2 regions of the Streptomyces sp. NPDC006487 genome follow, and region 2 is predicted to be linked to the other one. Evidence: riboswitches for the same ligand, from Rfam matches in the RefSeq annotation. Region 2 holds a riboswitch; the other holds the start of a gene.
The links. A riboswitch is a leader RNA that binds a small molecule or an ion and turns the genes downstream of it on or off. The one in region 2 is predicted to bind S-adenosylmethionine.
Positions count from the first base shown of each region.

Region 1 (7,650 bases), on a different contig from region 2:
CTCGGTGGCCTCGGCCCCGTCTCCGAGGGCCTCTTCGGCTGGATCTTCGGACTGGGTGCGCTGATCGCTGTCGCCGTCTGGGTCGCGGCCCACACCGCTAAGGCCAAGAAGTCATGAGTAGCCAAGACATTCCCGAAGAGAAGCACCTGCCGAGCGAGCAGGGCGACGCGCACCACGGTGCCGCGGCAGTGCCGGACAGCGACCCGTTCGCCGACCCCGGCCTGCCGGTCCACCGGCCGCGGATCCAGGACATCGACGAGCGGGCCGCGAAGCGCTCCGAGCGCACGGTGGCCTTCCTGTTCACCCTGTCGATGCTGGCCACGGTCGCCTTCATCGCCTCGTTCGTGATCCTGCCGGTCGACAAGATCGTCTACATCTTCCCCATCGGGAAGGTGAGCGCTCTCAACTTCGCCCTCGGCGTGAGCCTCGGCGCGGCCCTCTTCTGCATCGGCGCGGGCGCGGTCCACTGGGCCCGCACCCTGATGTCCGACGTGGAGGTCGCCGACGAGCGCCACGAGATCGCGGCTTCGCCCGAGCTCAAGGCGCAGGTCATGCAGGACTTCGCGGACGGCGCGCGCGAGTCGGCCATCGGCCGCCGCCCGCTCATCCGCAACACGATGTTCGGTGCGCTGGCCCTGCTGCCGCTCTCCGCCGTCGTGATCCTGCGCGACCTCGGCCCGCTGCCCGAGGACAAGCTGCGCAAGACCATCTGGGCGAAGGGCAAGATGCTCATCAACCAGAACACGATGGAGCCGCTCCGTCCCGAGGACATCGTCGTCGGGTCGCTGACCTTCGCCATGCCGGAAGGCCTGGAGGAGGACGCGCACGACTTCCAGACGCAGATCGCCAAGGCCGCCCTGATGATCGTCCGCATCCAGCCGGAGAACATCAAGGACAAGAAGGAACTGGAGTGGTCCCACGACGGGATCGTGGCCTACTCCAAGATCTGCACCCACGTCGGCTGCCCGATCAGCCTGTACGAGCAGCAGTCGCACCACGTGCTCTGCCCGTGCCACCAGTCCACCTTCGACCTCTCCGACGGCGCCCGAGTCATCTTCGGCCCGGCTGGTCACGCGCTCCCGCAGCTGCGGATCGGCGTCAATGACGAAGGTTTCCTCGAGGCGCTCGGCGACTTCGAAGAGCCCGTCGGTCCCTCTTTCTGGGAGCGCGGATGAGCACTGCCACTCAAACCAAAGAGCGCAAGGCTCCGGCCGGCGAGCGCGTAGCCGACTGGGCCGACGGCCGGCTGGGCATCTACAGCCTCGCCAAGTCCAACATGCGCAAGATCTTCCCGGACCACTGGTCCTTCATGCTGGGCGAGATCTGCCTCTACAGCTTCATCATCCTCATCCTCACGGGTGTGTACCTGACGCTGTTCTTCCACCCGAGCATGAACGAAGTGCACTACGACGGTTCGTACATCCCCATGCAGGGTGTCGCGATGTCGGAGGCCTTCCGCTCCACGCTCCACATCAGCTTCGACGTCCGCGGCGGCCTGCTCATCCGGCAGATCCACCACTGGTCGGCGCTGATCTTCATCGCGGCGATGCTCGTGCACATGATGCGCGTCTTCTTCACCGGCGCGTTCCGCAAGCCGCGCGAGGTGAACTGGGTCTTCGGCTTCCTGCTGCTGGTCCTCGGCATGTTCACCGGTTTCACCGGCTACTCCCTGCCGGACGACCTGCTCTCGGGCACCGGTGTCCGCTTCATGGAGGGCGCGGTCCTGGCCGTGCCGGTCGTCGGCACGTACCTGTCGTTCTTCCTGTTCGGCGGAGAGTTCCCCGGCGGCGACTTCGTGGCCCGGTTCTACTCGGTCCACATCCTGCTGCTGCCCGGCATCATGATGGGCCTGCTGGTGGCCCACCTGATCCTGGTGATCTACCACAAGCACACCCAGTACGCGGGCCCCGGCCGGACCGAGAAGAACGTCGTCGGCATGCCGCTGCTCCCGGTCTACATGGCCAAGGCCGGAGGCTTCTTCTTCCTGGTCTTCGGTGTCATCGCGGTCGTCTCGGCGATCGCCACGATCAACCCGATCTGGGCGCTCGGCCCGTACCGTCCGGACCACGTGTCCACGGGTGCGCAGCCGGACTGGTACATGGGCTTCTCCGAGGGTCTGATCCGTGCCATGCCGGGCTGGGAGATCAACCTGTGGGGCCACACCCTCGTCCTGGGTGTCTTCATCCCGCTGGTGATCTTCCCGCTGGTCCTGGCCGTGATCGCGGTCTACCCGTTCATCGAGTCCTGGGTCACCGGGGACAAGCGCGAGCACCACATCCTGGACCGCCCGCGCAACGCCCCGACGCGTACGGCCTTCGGTGTGGCATGGCTGACGTGGTACGTCATCCTGCTGATCGCCGGTGGAAACGACATGTTCGCGCAGTACTTCCACCTGTCGATCAACTCGATCACCTGGTTCGCCCGCATCGGGTTCTTCGTGGGTCCGGTCATCGCGTTCGTCATCACCAAGCGGATCTGCCTCGGCCTCCAGCGCCGGGACCACGACAAGGTGCTGCACGGTCGCGAGACCGGCGTCATCAAGCGCCTGCCGCACGGTGAGTTCGTCGAGGTCCACGAGCCGCTCTCGCAGGGCAAGCTGCACACGCTCACCTCGCACGAGCAGTACGCGCCCGCCGAAATCGGCCCCACGGTCGACGAGAACGGTGTCGAGCGCAAGGTGAAGCCGCTGGAGAAGCTCCGCGTCAAGCTCAGCAAGGGCTACTTCGGGGAGAACAACCAGATCCCGAAGCCCACGGTCGAGGAGTACAAGGAGATCCAGAGCGGCCACGGCCACCACTGATCTCCCGCATCACGGCTTCACACGCTTCACACGCTTCAAGATTCACGCAGGCGCAGTACGCACCACGCATGACTGCTTGAGGGACTGATTTCGGTCAGTCCTGGTGTCGCCACGGCGAGAGCCCCGTCCAGTGTCTGGACGGGGCTCTTTGCCGTCCCCGGGGCTGGATAGGCTGATCCCCTTCCCATCCGACGTGGAATCCTCGATGAGCAGCAGGAGCGGACCATGAACCTGGTGACCCCGGCAGGCGGCGACAGCGTGGCGGCCCGCGGCTGGCCGGGCCTTCTGGACGCCCTGCTGACCGGCCGTGACCTCGGCGCCGACGACACGGCCTGGGCCATGGACCGGATCATGCGCGGGGAGGCCACCGACGCCCAGATCGCCGGCTTCGCCGTCGCCCTGCGGGCCAAGGGGGAGACCGTGGCCGAGATCAACGGCCTGGTCCGCGCCATGTACGAACACGCCAACCTGATCGAGGTGCCGGGCCGGACGGTGGACATCGTCGGCACCGGCGGCGACGGGGCCAAGACGGTCAACATCTCCACGATGTCGGCCGTCGTGGTGGCCGGCACGGGCGCCAAGGTGGTCAAGCACGGCAACCGGGCCGCTTCCTCCGCGAGCGGCTCCTCGGACGTCCTGGAGAAGCTGGGCGTCAACCTCGACCTCACCCCCGCGCGGGTCGTGGAGGTGGCCGAGGAAGCCGGGATCACCTTCTGCTTCGCCGTCAAGTTCCACCCCGCGCTGCGGCACGTGGCGGCGGCCCGCCGGGAACTGGGCATCCGGACCACCTTCAACTTCCTCGGCCCGCTGACCAACCCGGCGCGGGTCCGGGCGCAGGCCACCGGTGTGGCCGACGCGCGGGTGGCCCCGATCGTCGCGGGCGTCCTGGCGGAGCGGGGCTCCTCGGCGCTGGTCTTCCGCGGTGACGACGGGCTCGACGAGCTCACCACCACGGCGACCTCCCGGGTCTGGTGGGTCCGTGACGGCGAGGTCAGGGAGCAGGGCTTCGACCCGCGCGACATCGGCATCCCGCTGGTCCCGGTCTCCGCCCTGGCCGGGGCGGACGCCTCGTTCAACGCCGACGTGGCCCGCCGCCTGCTGGCCGGCGAGACCGGCCCCGTGCGCGACGCTGTGCTGCTGAACTCGGCGGCGGCCCTGGTCGCCCTGGACCCGGGCACGGGCACGCTGGAGGAGCAGCTCGCCGCCGGTGTCGTACGGGCGGCGGAGTCGGTGGACTCGGGCGCGGCCCGGGAGGCGCTGGCCCGCTGGGTGGCGGCGAGCAACGCGTAGCCGCCGGGAAGATTGACCGTTCCGACGGGATCCGGCCAAGATCCGGCACTGACCCCGGTCCGCCATGTGGACCGGGGTCTTGCGTTCGGAAGATCATGTGGCAGGATGCTCCTCAGGTCACGAGTGACAGCGTTTAGGCCCCGGCTTGCTGTCCGGCAACCCTCCTTCCGTGGCGGGGTGCCCCGGGTGATGACCAGGTCGTAGGCAGTGAGGCCTACGGCAAGCGCGGATCCCTCGAACACCAGGGGTCCTGGTCTCTCGAGGAGCGTTTTCCGTGAGCAAGCGAATGCGATAGGGCGACTCCGCCCCTTCTTCACCCCTCGGAACAGGGTCACTTCCGCGTACCCGCAGCACACCTGCGGCAGCACATCCGTGTGCGGCGGCCGATCCGCGTTCCCGGGGCACTCCCGTACCCCGAACGGCCGCAGCGCCGTATCCGCGTACGGGCACACCGAAGCCATTCACACCTGCCTGCCGGGAGATACCGCCATGTCCGCAACCCTGTCCGCGTCCTTCGCCTCTGGCGCCACCACCACTGCCGCCGCCCTCACCTCCGCGGCCGAGGGCCCTGCCTGTGCCGAGCCGCTGGCGGTTCTCGGCCGCGAGGTCACCGTGCCGCTCGTCACCGGCGGCGAGGTCACCTACGCCGCCCTCGACTACGCGGCCAGCGCCCCCGCGCTCCAGCGGGTCTGGGACGACGTGGCCGCGTACGCCCCGTACTACGGCAGCGTCCACCGCGGCGCCGGGTACCTCTCGCAGCTCTCCACCGACCTGTTCGAGCAGAGCCGGGTCACGGTCGCCGAGTTCCTCGACTGCCGCCCCTGCGACCAGGTGGTCTTCACCCGGTCCACCACCGACTCGCTCAACCTGCTGGCCGCCGTGCTCCCCGCCGGCTGCCAGGTCTTCGTCTTCGAGACCGAGCACCACGCCTCGCTGCTCCCGTGGACGAACGCCCAGGTCACCTACCTCAACGCCCCCCGCACCCCGGACGAGGCCGTGGCCACCCTGGAGCGCGCCCTGGCCGACCGGGACCCCTACGGCCCCGCGCTGGTCTGCGTCACCGGAGCCTCCAACGTCACCGGCGAGCTGTGGCCCGTCAAGGAACTCGCCGCCGCCGCGCACGCCCACGGCGCCCGCATCGTCCTGGACGCCGCCCAGCTGGCCCCGCACCACCCCGTCTCGGTCCAGGACCTCGACGTGGACTGGGTCGCCTTCTCCGGACACAAGCTCTACGCCCCCTTCGGCTCGGGCGTGCTCGCCGGCCGCGCCGACTGGCTGCAGGAGGCCGAGCCGTACCTCGCGGGCGGCGGCGCCTCCCGCAAGGTGGCCCGCCGGGAGGACGGCGGCGTGGACGTCGAGTGGCACACCACCGCCGCCCGCCACGAGGCCGGCTCCCCGAACGTCATCGGTGTCTACTCCATCGCCTCCGCCTGCAAGGCGCTGAACGAGGCAGGCTTCGAGAACCTCGTCGCCCGCGAGCAGCACCTCATCGCCAAGGTCCGCGAAGGCCTCGCCGAGGTCCCGGCGGTCCGCGTCCTGTCCCTCTTCGGCGACGACGCCCCGCGCGTGGGCGTCATCTCCTTCGTCGTCGACGGCTGGAACAGCTCGCACTTCGCGGCCGCGCTCTCCGCCGAGTACGGCATCGGCGTCCGCGACGGCCTGTTCTGCGCCCACCCGCTGGTCCGCACGCTGCTCGGCAGCGAGCCGCAGGCCCAGGGCGAGTGCGGAGCCCCGGAGGCGGCCCCGGGGGAGCGGTCGCTGAACGCGATCCGCGTCAGCTTCGGCGCCGGCACCCCCGACGAGCACGTGGACCGCTTCGTCCGCGCGGTCAAGGAGCTCGTCGCGGACGGCGCCAAGTGGCAGTACCGCACCGAAGAGGGCCGCTGCGTCCCGGCCGTCTGAGAGAGCCTTCGGGGCATGACCCACCGGGATCCGATACCGGCCGCGGGCCCGGGACGGTGACGACCACCGGACCCCGGAGCTGATCCGCGGGTGGTGGCGCGACCGGGCCCGCGTGCGGGAGCGGGCCGTGGCGCTGGACCGGAAGTGGTCGGTGTCGCGCCGGGAGGACGAGCGGGAAGCGCCGGCGGGGCCCGCGCGTACGTCGCCCACATCGACGGGGACCTCGCCGGCCACCTGCGCGGCTGTCTCTTCCGGCAGGAAGAGGGCCGCCCCGCCCGCCCGGGCGAGGCGTTGCCCGTGCTCTGAAGCCGCTACGCGTCGAGGCCGATCGCGAAGGCCGCTTCCAGGTCGTGCTGGGAGTACGTGCGGAACGCCACGTGCGTGTCCGTCGCCTCCACGCCCGGGATCTTGCTGATGCTGCCGGGGATGATGTCGGCCAGGTCCTCGTGCCGGGACACCCGCACCATGGCGATGAGGTCGTACGTACCCGTGACCGAGTAGACCTCGCTGACGCTGTCCAGCGCGGCGATGGCCTCGGCGATCTCGGGGATCCGGTCCACGCTGGTCTTGATGAGCACGAGTGCGGTGATCACGGTTGGCTGTCTCCCTCGCCTACTGTCACTGGTCGACCCACTCTAGTCCCACCCCGGTAGCGGGCCCACGCGTAGAGGAAGCCCACCGAGAAGCCCACCACGTGGGCCAGATAGGCGACTCCGGGTCCGCTCGCCGCCCGGTGCGCCGCCAGCCACTGGAGCCCGAACCAGAACATCAGCACGATCCACGCGGGGAAGCGCAGCGGCAGGAAGAACAGGAACGGGAACAGGCTCGTCACCCGCGCCTTGGGGAAGAGGTACAGGAAGGCGCCCAGGACCGCGGAGATCGCCCCGGAGGCCCCGACCAGGGTCTGGTCGGAGGAGGCGTAGGCCGCCGCGTACGCCGCCAGGGCCAGGTAGCCCGTACAGACGTAGAAGCAGAGGAACCCGGCCCGGCCCATGCGCCGCTCCGTCATCGCCCCGAAGACGTGGAGGAAGAGCATGTTGCCCAGCAGGTGCAGCCAGCTCCCGTGCACGAACAGGGCCGTGAGGGGGGTGAGCGCCGCCCTGCCCGAGCCGGTGAACAGCTCGTCCGGGACCACGCCCCAGCGCCGGAAGTACGCCGTCCCGTTGGCGAGCAGCTGATCGCCCGTCCCGTAGACCGGGTTCAGCCCCGACGCCGGGCTCAGCACGAACACCACGCAGCAGCCGGCGATCAGCGCGTGGGTGACCACCGGGCCCCGGGCGGCCTCGCGTACGGCCTGCCACCTTACGATCATGCGACCGAGCATGACCCAGCCGGGCCCACCAGCGGGTGCGGCAGGCCGTAGGGTTACGAGCTACGCACGCACGCGCGCGCCACCCGTGACGACACGGGAGGGTGCCGTGCTTGCTCCATGTGAGCGATAGAAGGAGAGAGCGGCCTGATGACGGTTCCCCTGCCGACCGACACCACCCGGTGGCGCTGCACCCTGTGCGGCAACCTCACGCGCTTCGACGTCACCCGTTCGTCGAAGGTAGTGGAGTACGTCCACCTGGACCTCGCCGGGGAGCCCAAGGTCGAGGAGCGCGAGGTGGTCAATGAGACCATCGAGTCGGTCCGCTGTCGCTGGTGCAACGCGGTGG
Region 1 is NZ_JBIAHN010000017.1:32,427-40,076, reverse strand. Features, by position in the region: gene ACFYM0_RS28395 (c-type cytochrome) at 1-117, shown strand, start outside; gene ACFYM0_RS28390 (Rieske 2Fe-2S domain-containing protein) at 114-1,175, shown strand; gene ACFYM0_RS28385 (cytochrome bc complex cytochrome b subunit) at 1,172-2,800, shown strand; gene trpD (anthranilate phosphoribosyltransferase) at 3,026-4,090, shown strand; SAM riboswitch class IV at 4,206-4,322, shown strand; gene ACFYM0_RS28375 (aminotransferase class V-fold PLP-dependent enzyme) at 4,580-5,992, shown strand; gene ACFYM0_RS28370 (Lrp/AsnC family transcriptional regulator) at 6,304-6,585, opposite strand; gene ACFYM0_RS28365 (rhomboid family intramembrane serine protease) at 6,582-7,316, opposite strand; gene ACFYM0_RS28360 (hypothetical protein) at 7,452-7,650, shown strand, end outside.
Region 1: another riboswitch for S-adenosylmethionine. It lies ahead of ACFYM0_RS28375 (aminotransferase class V-fold PLP-dependent enzyme); the one in region 2 lies ahead of thrC (threonine synthase).

Region 2 (7,650 bases):
CGCCACCCTCGAGACCACCATTGACGGCGATCTGCTTGAGCGGGGCCTCCAGCGCGAGCTTGACGGCGTTGGCGCCGGTCGCCTCGTCGCCGGTGAGCTCGAGCTTGTCGAAGACCGAGGAGGCCTGCAGCAGGGCCACGCCGCCACCGGCGACGATGCCCTCTTCGACGGCCGCCTTCGCGTTGCGAACGGCGTCCTCGATGCGGTGCTTGCGCTCCTTGAGCTCGACCTCGGTCGCGGCTCCGGCCTTGATGACCGCAACACCGCCGGCGAGCTTCGCCAGGCGCTCCTGCAGCTTCTCGCGGTCGTAGTCCGAGTCGGAGTTCTCGATCTCGGCGCGGATCTGGTTGACGCGACCCTGGACCTGGTCGCTGTCACCGGAACCGTCGACGATGGTGGTCTCGTCCTTGGTGATGACGACCTTGCGGGCGCGGCCGAGCAGGTCGAGACCGGCGTTCTCGAGCTTGAGGCCGACCTCCTCGGAGATGACCGTGCCGCCCGTGAGGATGGCGATGTCGCCGAGCATGGCCTTGCGACGGTCACCGAAGCCCGGGGCCTTGACGGCGACGGACTTGAAGGTGCCGCGGATCTTGTTGACGACGAGGGTGGAGAGCGCCTCGCCCTCGACGTCCTCGGCGATGATCAGCAGCGGCTTGCCGGACTGCATGACCTTCTCCAGGAGCGGCAGCAGGTCCTTGACCGAGCCGATCTTGGAGTTGACGATCAGGATGTACGGGTCGTCGAGGGACGACTCCATGCGCTCCATGTCGGTGGCGAAGTACGCCGAGATGTAGCCCTTGTCGAAGCGCATGCCCTCGGTGAGCTCGAGCTCCAGGCCGAAGGTCTGCGACTCCTCGACCGTGATGACGCCTTCCTTGCCGACCTTGTCCATGGCCTCGGCGATGAGCTCGCCGATCTGGGTGTCGGCGGCGGAGATGGAGGCCGTCGAAGCGATCTGCTCCTTGGTCTCGACATCCTTGGCCTGCGCCAGCAGGGCGGCGGAGACGGCCTCGACGGCCTTCTCGATACCGCGCTTGAGGGCCATCGGGTTCGCACCGGCGGCCACGTTGCGCAGGCCCTCGCGGACGAGCGCCTGGGCGAGAACGGTGGCGGTGGTCGTACCGTCGCCGGCGACGTCGTCCGTCTTCTTGGCGACTTCCTTGACCAGCTCGGCGCCGATCTTCTCGTACGGGTCCTCGAGCTCGATCTCCTTGGCGATGGAGACACCATCGTTGGTGATCGTGGGGGCGCCCCACTTCTTCTCAAGGACGACGTTGCGACCCTTGGGGCCAAGGGTGACCTTGACGGCGTCGGCGAGCTGGTTCATGCCTCGCTCGAGACCGCGCCGGGCCTCCTCGTTGAACGCAATGATCTTGGCCATCTGAAGTGGTCCTCCCGGACAGCGGTGGATTGCTCCCGGACCGCGCCCGCGCCCGCGACGGACGGCCTGCGTGCCCGGCGGTTTCTTCCCGCCGGACCCCGTGGGCCTCACTGACCCGGTCCTCGTATAGGTAGCACTCTCACCAGGAGAGTGCTAACGCCAATGATTAGCACTCGACCCCCTCGAGTGCAAGCGGCTTCGGGCAACCCGGGATGAACAGCCGGGCGCGCCAAGGGTGCCGGAGCCGCCACGCACGAGGGGCCCGCATCCCGTGTCCAGGATGTGGGCCCCTCGTACATATGCCGTTGTGCCGTCGCACGCGGCCGCTGTGCGTGGCCCGTACGTGTCGGTGGTCGATCGCGGTCGGACTAGCCGGCGGCGAGCTTGACCATGTCCGCCTGCGGACCCTTCTGGCCCTGCGAGATCTCGAACTCGACCCGCTGACCCTCTTCAAGGGTGCGGTACCCGTCCATCTGGATGGCGCTGTAGTGGACGAACACATCCGCACCACCGTCGACCGCGATGAAGCCGTAGCCCTTCTCCGCGTTGAACCACTTGACGGTGCCCTGAGCCATGCCTAACTCCCCTATTACTGGCCCTTGCGCAGGACCGCACTTCGCGGTCCCGGGTCAGAACTTGCGCCGGAACGCCTCGACCGGGGCTGAATGTATCCGCACCGCTGCTGTCTGCAACAGGTCATTCCGACGAGAATTCTGGACACAGTAAAAGATTGAAATAGGGTGAAAACTCGGAATATTCCAGGGCAACTCGGGCCGGACAAACCACGCCAAGGACCCATAGCGCACTTGCATGTTGACTCAATGTCAACCCTCTCGCGGCCCGCTCATATGCGGCGGGCAAGAACAGCGGAGGGGACTTCCCCAACTCTACCGCGCCCAACCCAGCAGAATTGCCCCCTCCGTTTGGTAACGGAGGGGGCAATTCAGTTTCTACGAGGTCTCGCGCAAGCCGTACGAGGGCTCAGCAGCCGCCCGCGACGGCGGGAATGATCGAGATGCCGGCGCCGTCCGGGGTGGAGGTCTGCAGCCCGCCCTCGAAGCGCACGTCGTCGTCGTTCACGTAGACGTTGACGAAGCGGCGCAGCTTGCCCTGGTCGTCCAGGACGCGCGCGGCGATGCCGGGGTGGCTGGCCTCCAGGGACCGGATGACCTCTTCGAGGGTCGCGCCCTCGGCGGGGACCTCGGCCTGGCCGCCGGTGTAGGTGCGCAGGATGGTGGGGATGCGGACGTTGACGCTCATGGCGCTACTGCCTTTCCGGTGTGCAGGGAGAAGAGGATCAGGCCAGGTTGGCGGCGCGGAACGCGTCCAGGCTCGGGCGGATGGTGGCGGTCTGGCCACCACCTTCGGCCACCGCCTCCAGGGTCTTGAGGCCGTCACCGGTGTTCAGGACCACGGTGGTCAGCGCGGGGTCGAGCTGCCCGTTCTCGATGAGCTTCTTCGTCACGCCGACGGTCACGCCGCCCGCGGTCTCGGCGAAGATGCCCTCGGTCTGGGCGAGGAGCTTGATGGCCTCGACGACCTGCTCGTCGTTGACGTCCTCGACGAAGCCGCCGGTACGGCGCGCGATGTCCAGGACGTACGGGCCGTCCGCCGGGTTGCCGATGGCCAGCGACTTGGCGATGGTGTTCGGCTTCTGCGGGCGGACCACCTCGTGACCGGCCTTGAAGGCGGTCGAGACGGGCGAGCAGCCCTCGGCCTGGGCACCGAAGATCTTGTACGGCTTGTCCTCGACGAGGCCGAGCTTGATCAGCTCCTGCAGACCCTTGTCGATCTTCGTGAGCTGCGAGCCGGAGGCGATCGGGATGACGATCTGGTCGGGCAGCTGCCAGCCGAGCTGCTCGCAGATCTCGTACGCCAGGGTCTTGGAGCCCTCGCCGTAGTACGGGCGCAGGTTGACGTTGACGAAGCCCCAGCCCTCGCCCAGCGGGTCGCCGATGAGCTCGGAGCAGAAGCGGTTGACGTCGTCGTAGTTGCCCTCGATGCCGACGAGGTCGCCACCGTAGACACCGGCCATGACGACCTTGCCCTGCTCCAGGTCGTGCGGGATGAACACGCAGGAGCGGAAGCCGGCGCGGGCGGCCGCGGCGCCGACGGCGCCGGCCAGGTTGCCGGTGGAGGAGCAGGAGAGGGTGGTGAAGCCGAAGGCGCGGGCGGCCTCGACGGCGATGGCCACGACGCGGTCCTTGAAGGAGTGCGTCGGGTTGCCGGAGTCGTCCTTGACGTACAGCTTGCCGGTGACGCCGAGCTCCTTGGCCAGGTTGGCCGCGTCCACGAGCTTGGTGAAGCCGGGGTTCAGGCTCGGCTTGGAGGCCACGTCCGCCGGGACGGGCAGCAGCGGCGCGTAGCGCCAGATGTTGTTGGGGCCGGCCTCGATGGCGGCGCGCAGGGCTTCCGGGTCGCCCAGCGGCAGCTCGTAGGCGACTTCGAGCGGTCCGAAGCACTCGGCGCAGGCGAAGATCGGGCCGAGCTCGAAGCGGGTACCGCACTCACGACAGGAAAGGCCGGTGGCGGGACCGAGATCGACAGAGGTGCCGGAAGCGCTGGTTTCAACGGTTTCGGCAGAGGTTGCGACAGACTGTGCAGCCATGATGGCGAGGCCCTTTCTCCTCATCTTCCCCATGGCGCACTTCGCCATGAGACGGAATTGGCACCTTCCCTAGCCGGGGACCTCGCTGGCGGCGCTGGTGTGCGCGATCGCGAGAACCGACTGGAGGGTTGCCGGGGCTTCAACGGGCCGTGTCCCTCTGCCCCTCTGGATGAGCGGTATGGCACCGGCACACGCGCTCTGTGGCGCGCCGGTGCGTTTGTACGCGGGGACCCCCGGCATGCGGTGGACCTTCGCGTTGTTCAAGACTGTAACCGAAGGCCCGGGTGGTTGAGACAGCCGTCCGAACCGCGAGATGGATCACAATTCGGTCCAAACCACTGATGAACCCGATGATGAACCAGGGAGTGCTGAAGGTGCTGGAAGAGGTGGAGCGCTGGTTGGCAGACCGCTCCTGGTCAGCCGCCGACCGACCGCTCGGCCAGCTGCTTTCGGCCAAGCGGGCAGCGGGCACCACGGTGAGCGTGGTGCTGCCGGCGCTGAACGAGGAGGCGACGGTCGGCGAGATCGTCGAGGTGATCCGGCGCGATCTGATCGAGGGCCTGCCGGTGCCCCTGGTGGACGAGCTCGTCGTGATCGACTCGGGCTCCACGGACCGCACCGCCGAGGTCGCGGCCAAGGCCGGGGCCCGGGTGGTGCACCGCGACGAGGTCCTGCGGCGGATCCCGGCGCTGCCCGGCAAGGGCGAGGTGCTGTGGCGCTCGCTGCTCGTCACGAGCGGCGACATCGTCTGCTTCGTGGACGCGGACCTGCGCGATTTCTCGGCCGACTTCGTCTCGGGGATCGTCGGCCCGCTGCTGACCGATCCGGACGTGCGGTTCGTCAAGGCCATGTACGACCGGCCCCTCGGCCAGGAGTTCGGCGACCCGGCCGGCCCGGCCTCCGCCAAGGCCAACGGGCAGGGCGGCCGGGTCACGGAGCTGGTGGCCCGTCCGCTGCTCAACCTCCACTGGCCGCAGCTGGCCGGCTTCGTCCAGCCGCTGGGCGGCGAGTACGCCGTACGCCGCGAGCTGCTGGAGCGGCTGCCGTTCCCCGTGGGCTACGGAGTCGAGCTGGGCCTGCTGGTGGACGCGCTGCACACGGCCGGGCTGGACGCGCTGGCCCAGGTGGACGTGGGCGTACGGCTGCACCGCCACCAGGACGGCCAGGCGCTGGGGCGGATGGCCGCGGCGATCTACCGCACGGCGCAGGCCAGGCTCGCGCGCGGGCACCTCGTACGCCCGGAGCTGACGCAGTTCGAGCGGGGCCCGGAGGGGTTCGTACCGCACACCTACGCCGTGGACACCGAGGAGCGGCCCCCGATGCTCGACATCGAGGAGTACGCGCGCCGTCGCGTGGCGTGAAGGCACCGGCCTCGAGGTGTGGTCTTCCTCTCGGTCGGGCGCACACGCGGGCGGCGACGTTTGACCGGAGGCGGGGCGGGCTAGGTTCGCCGCATGGCTTCCCAGGTGCTCGTCGCCGCGAATCGCGGCCCCCTCTCGTACGCCCTCGCCGACGACGGAACGCTCAGTGCCCGACGCGGCGGGGGCGGTCTCGTCTCCGGCCTCTCCACCGCCCTCGCGCAGCAGCCGGGGGCGCTGTGGGTCTGCGCGGCCCTGTCCGACGCGGACCGGGAGGCGGTACGGCGCGGGGTCCGCGAGCCGGGCGTACGGATGCTGCCCATCGACCCGGAGGTCTACGACGGCGCGTACAACGGCATCGCGAACTCGGTGCTGTGGTTCCTCCACCACCACCTGTACGAGATCCCGCGCGAGCCGGTCTTCGACGCGGAGTTCCGGCGGCAGTGGGGCTCGTACGTCACCTACAACGAGGCCTTCGCGGCGGCGCTGGCGCAGGAGGCGGCCGAGGGGGCGACGGTCCTGATCCAGGACTACCACCTGGCCCTCGCCCCCGGAATGCTCCGGGAGCTCCGCCCGGACCTGCGGATCGGGCACTTCACGCACACGCCGTGGGCCTCGCGGGAGTTCCTGGAGATGCTCCCGGCGGACATCCGGAGCCAGCTGCTGTGGGGGATGCTCGGGGCGGACAGGCTCGGCTTCCACACGTGGGAGTGGGCCCACAACTTCATCGCCGGCGCACACTTCGATGACACGAGCGGCATCGCGGACCCCTACTTTCCCCGGGACGGGAAGCCCGGAGTATGGCACCGCAAGCTGCTCGCGGACGTTCAGAAGTACGAGGAGAAGCGGTTCGCCGCGGTGGCGCACTACCCCCTCGGCGTGGACGGGGACGAGCTGCGCGCGCTCGCGCACCGGCCCGAGGTGGACGACAAGCTGGCGGCGCTGCGGGCGGAGGTCGGCGGGCTGAAGACGATCGTCCGGGTGGACCGGACGGAGCTGTCGAAGAACATCCTGCGGGGGCTGCTGGCGTACCGGGAGCTGCTGGTCACGCACCCCGAGTGGCGGGAGCGGGTGGTCCACCTGGCCTCCGCGTACCCGTCCCGGCAGGACCTGACCGTCTACCGGGAGTACACCGAGTCGGTGCGGGAGCTGGCGGCCTCGATCAACGCGGAGTTCGGCACGGCCGGCTGGCAGCCGGTCCTGGTCTCGGTCGAGGACGACTTCGCGCGGTCGCTGGCGGCGTACCGGCTGGCCGACGTGGCACTGGTCAATCCCGTGCGGGACGGCATGAACCTCGTCGCGAAGGAGATCCCGGTGGTGTCGGAGGCGGGGTGCGCGCTGGTGCTGTCCACCGGGGCGGGGGCGTACGAGGAGCTCCGGGCGGATGCGCTGACGGTGAACCCGTACGACGTGACGGCGACGGCGGAGGCCTTGCACGCGGCCCTCTCCATGCCGGCGGCGGAGCGGGCGGACCGTACGAAGCGCCTGGCCGCGGCGGCGACGGCCCTCCCGCCCGCCCAATGGCTCAACTCCCAGCTGGACGCCCTCCGCGCCTGACCGGGCCGCCGCGCGGGGCTGGGGCAATCCAGCCCCGCCGGCGTTCGAGGCGCGGGCTCTGGGGCAATCCAGCCCCGCCGGCGTTCGAGGCGCGGGCTCTGGGGCAATCCAGCCCCGCCGGCGTTTGAGGCGCGGGGTCCGGGGCGGAGCCCCGGGGAACGGTGGAAGGGCGGGTAGGGGACGGCCCCGCAGGGCCGCGCCGAGCCGCACCCGCCCACCGGGCACGCAGGCACGCAGGCAGGCGTCAAAACCTAGGCACGCACCGCCCCGGCCAACGCCGCCAGGAAGGCGACGACCTCCGACGGACCGGACAGCGTCAGGTCCGCGCGGGCGGCGAGCTCCGGAACCTCCGCGGAGCCACTGCACAGCAGCAGCCCCGGCATCCCCCCGGCCCGCAGCTTCTCCACCGCCGAGTACGCCGCGAGGTCCCCCAGGTCGTCCCCGGCGTAGAGCACGGCCTCCGCCCCCACCTCCGCGAGGTATTCCGTGAGGGCGACTCCCTTGTCCATCCCCGGCGGCCGCAGCTCCAGTACGGCCCGGCCCGGTTCGACCATCAGGCCGTGCCGGGCCGCCAGCCCCGCCAGGGGCTCGCGCAGGGCCGCGAAGGCCGCTTCCGGGTCGGCCGCGCGGCGGGTGTGGACGGCCAGCGCCTGGCCCTTCTCCTCGATCCAGGTACCGCGCCACGCACCGATCGCGTCCAGGAACCCGGGCAGCTCCGCCCGGACCGCCGCCACCCCCGGATGCTC
Region 2 is NZ_JBIAHN010000021.1:46,418-54,067, forward strand. Features, by position in the region: gene groL (chaperonin GroEL) at 1-1,381, opposite strand, end outside; gene ACFYM0_RS32175 (cold-shock protein) at 1,750-1,956, opposite strand; gene ACFYM0_RS32180 (MoaD/ThiS family protein) at 2,363-2,641, opposite strand; gene thrC (threonine synthase) at 2,679-3,989, opposite strand; SAM riboswitch class I at 4,007-4,165, opposite strand; gene ACFYM0_RS32190 (glucosyl-3-phosphoglycerate synthase) at 4,364-5,350, shown strand; gene ACFYM0_RS32195 (trehalose-6-phosphate synthase) at 5,444-6,904, shown strand; gene otsB (trehalose-phosphatase) at 7,156-7,650, opposite strand, start outside.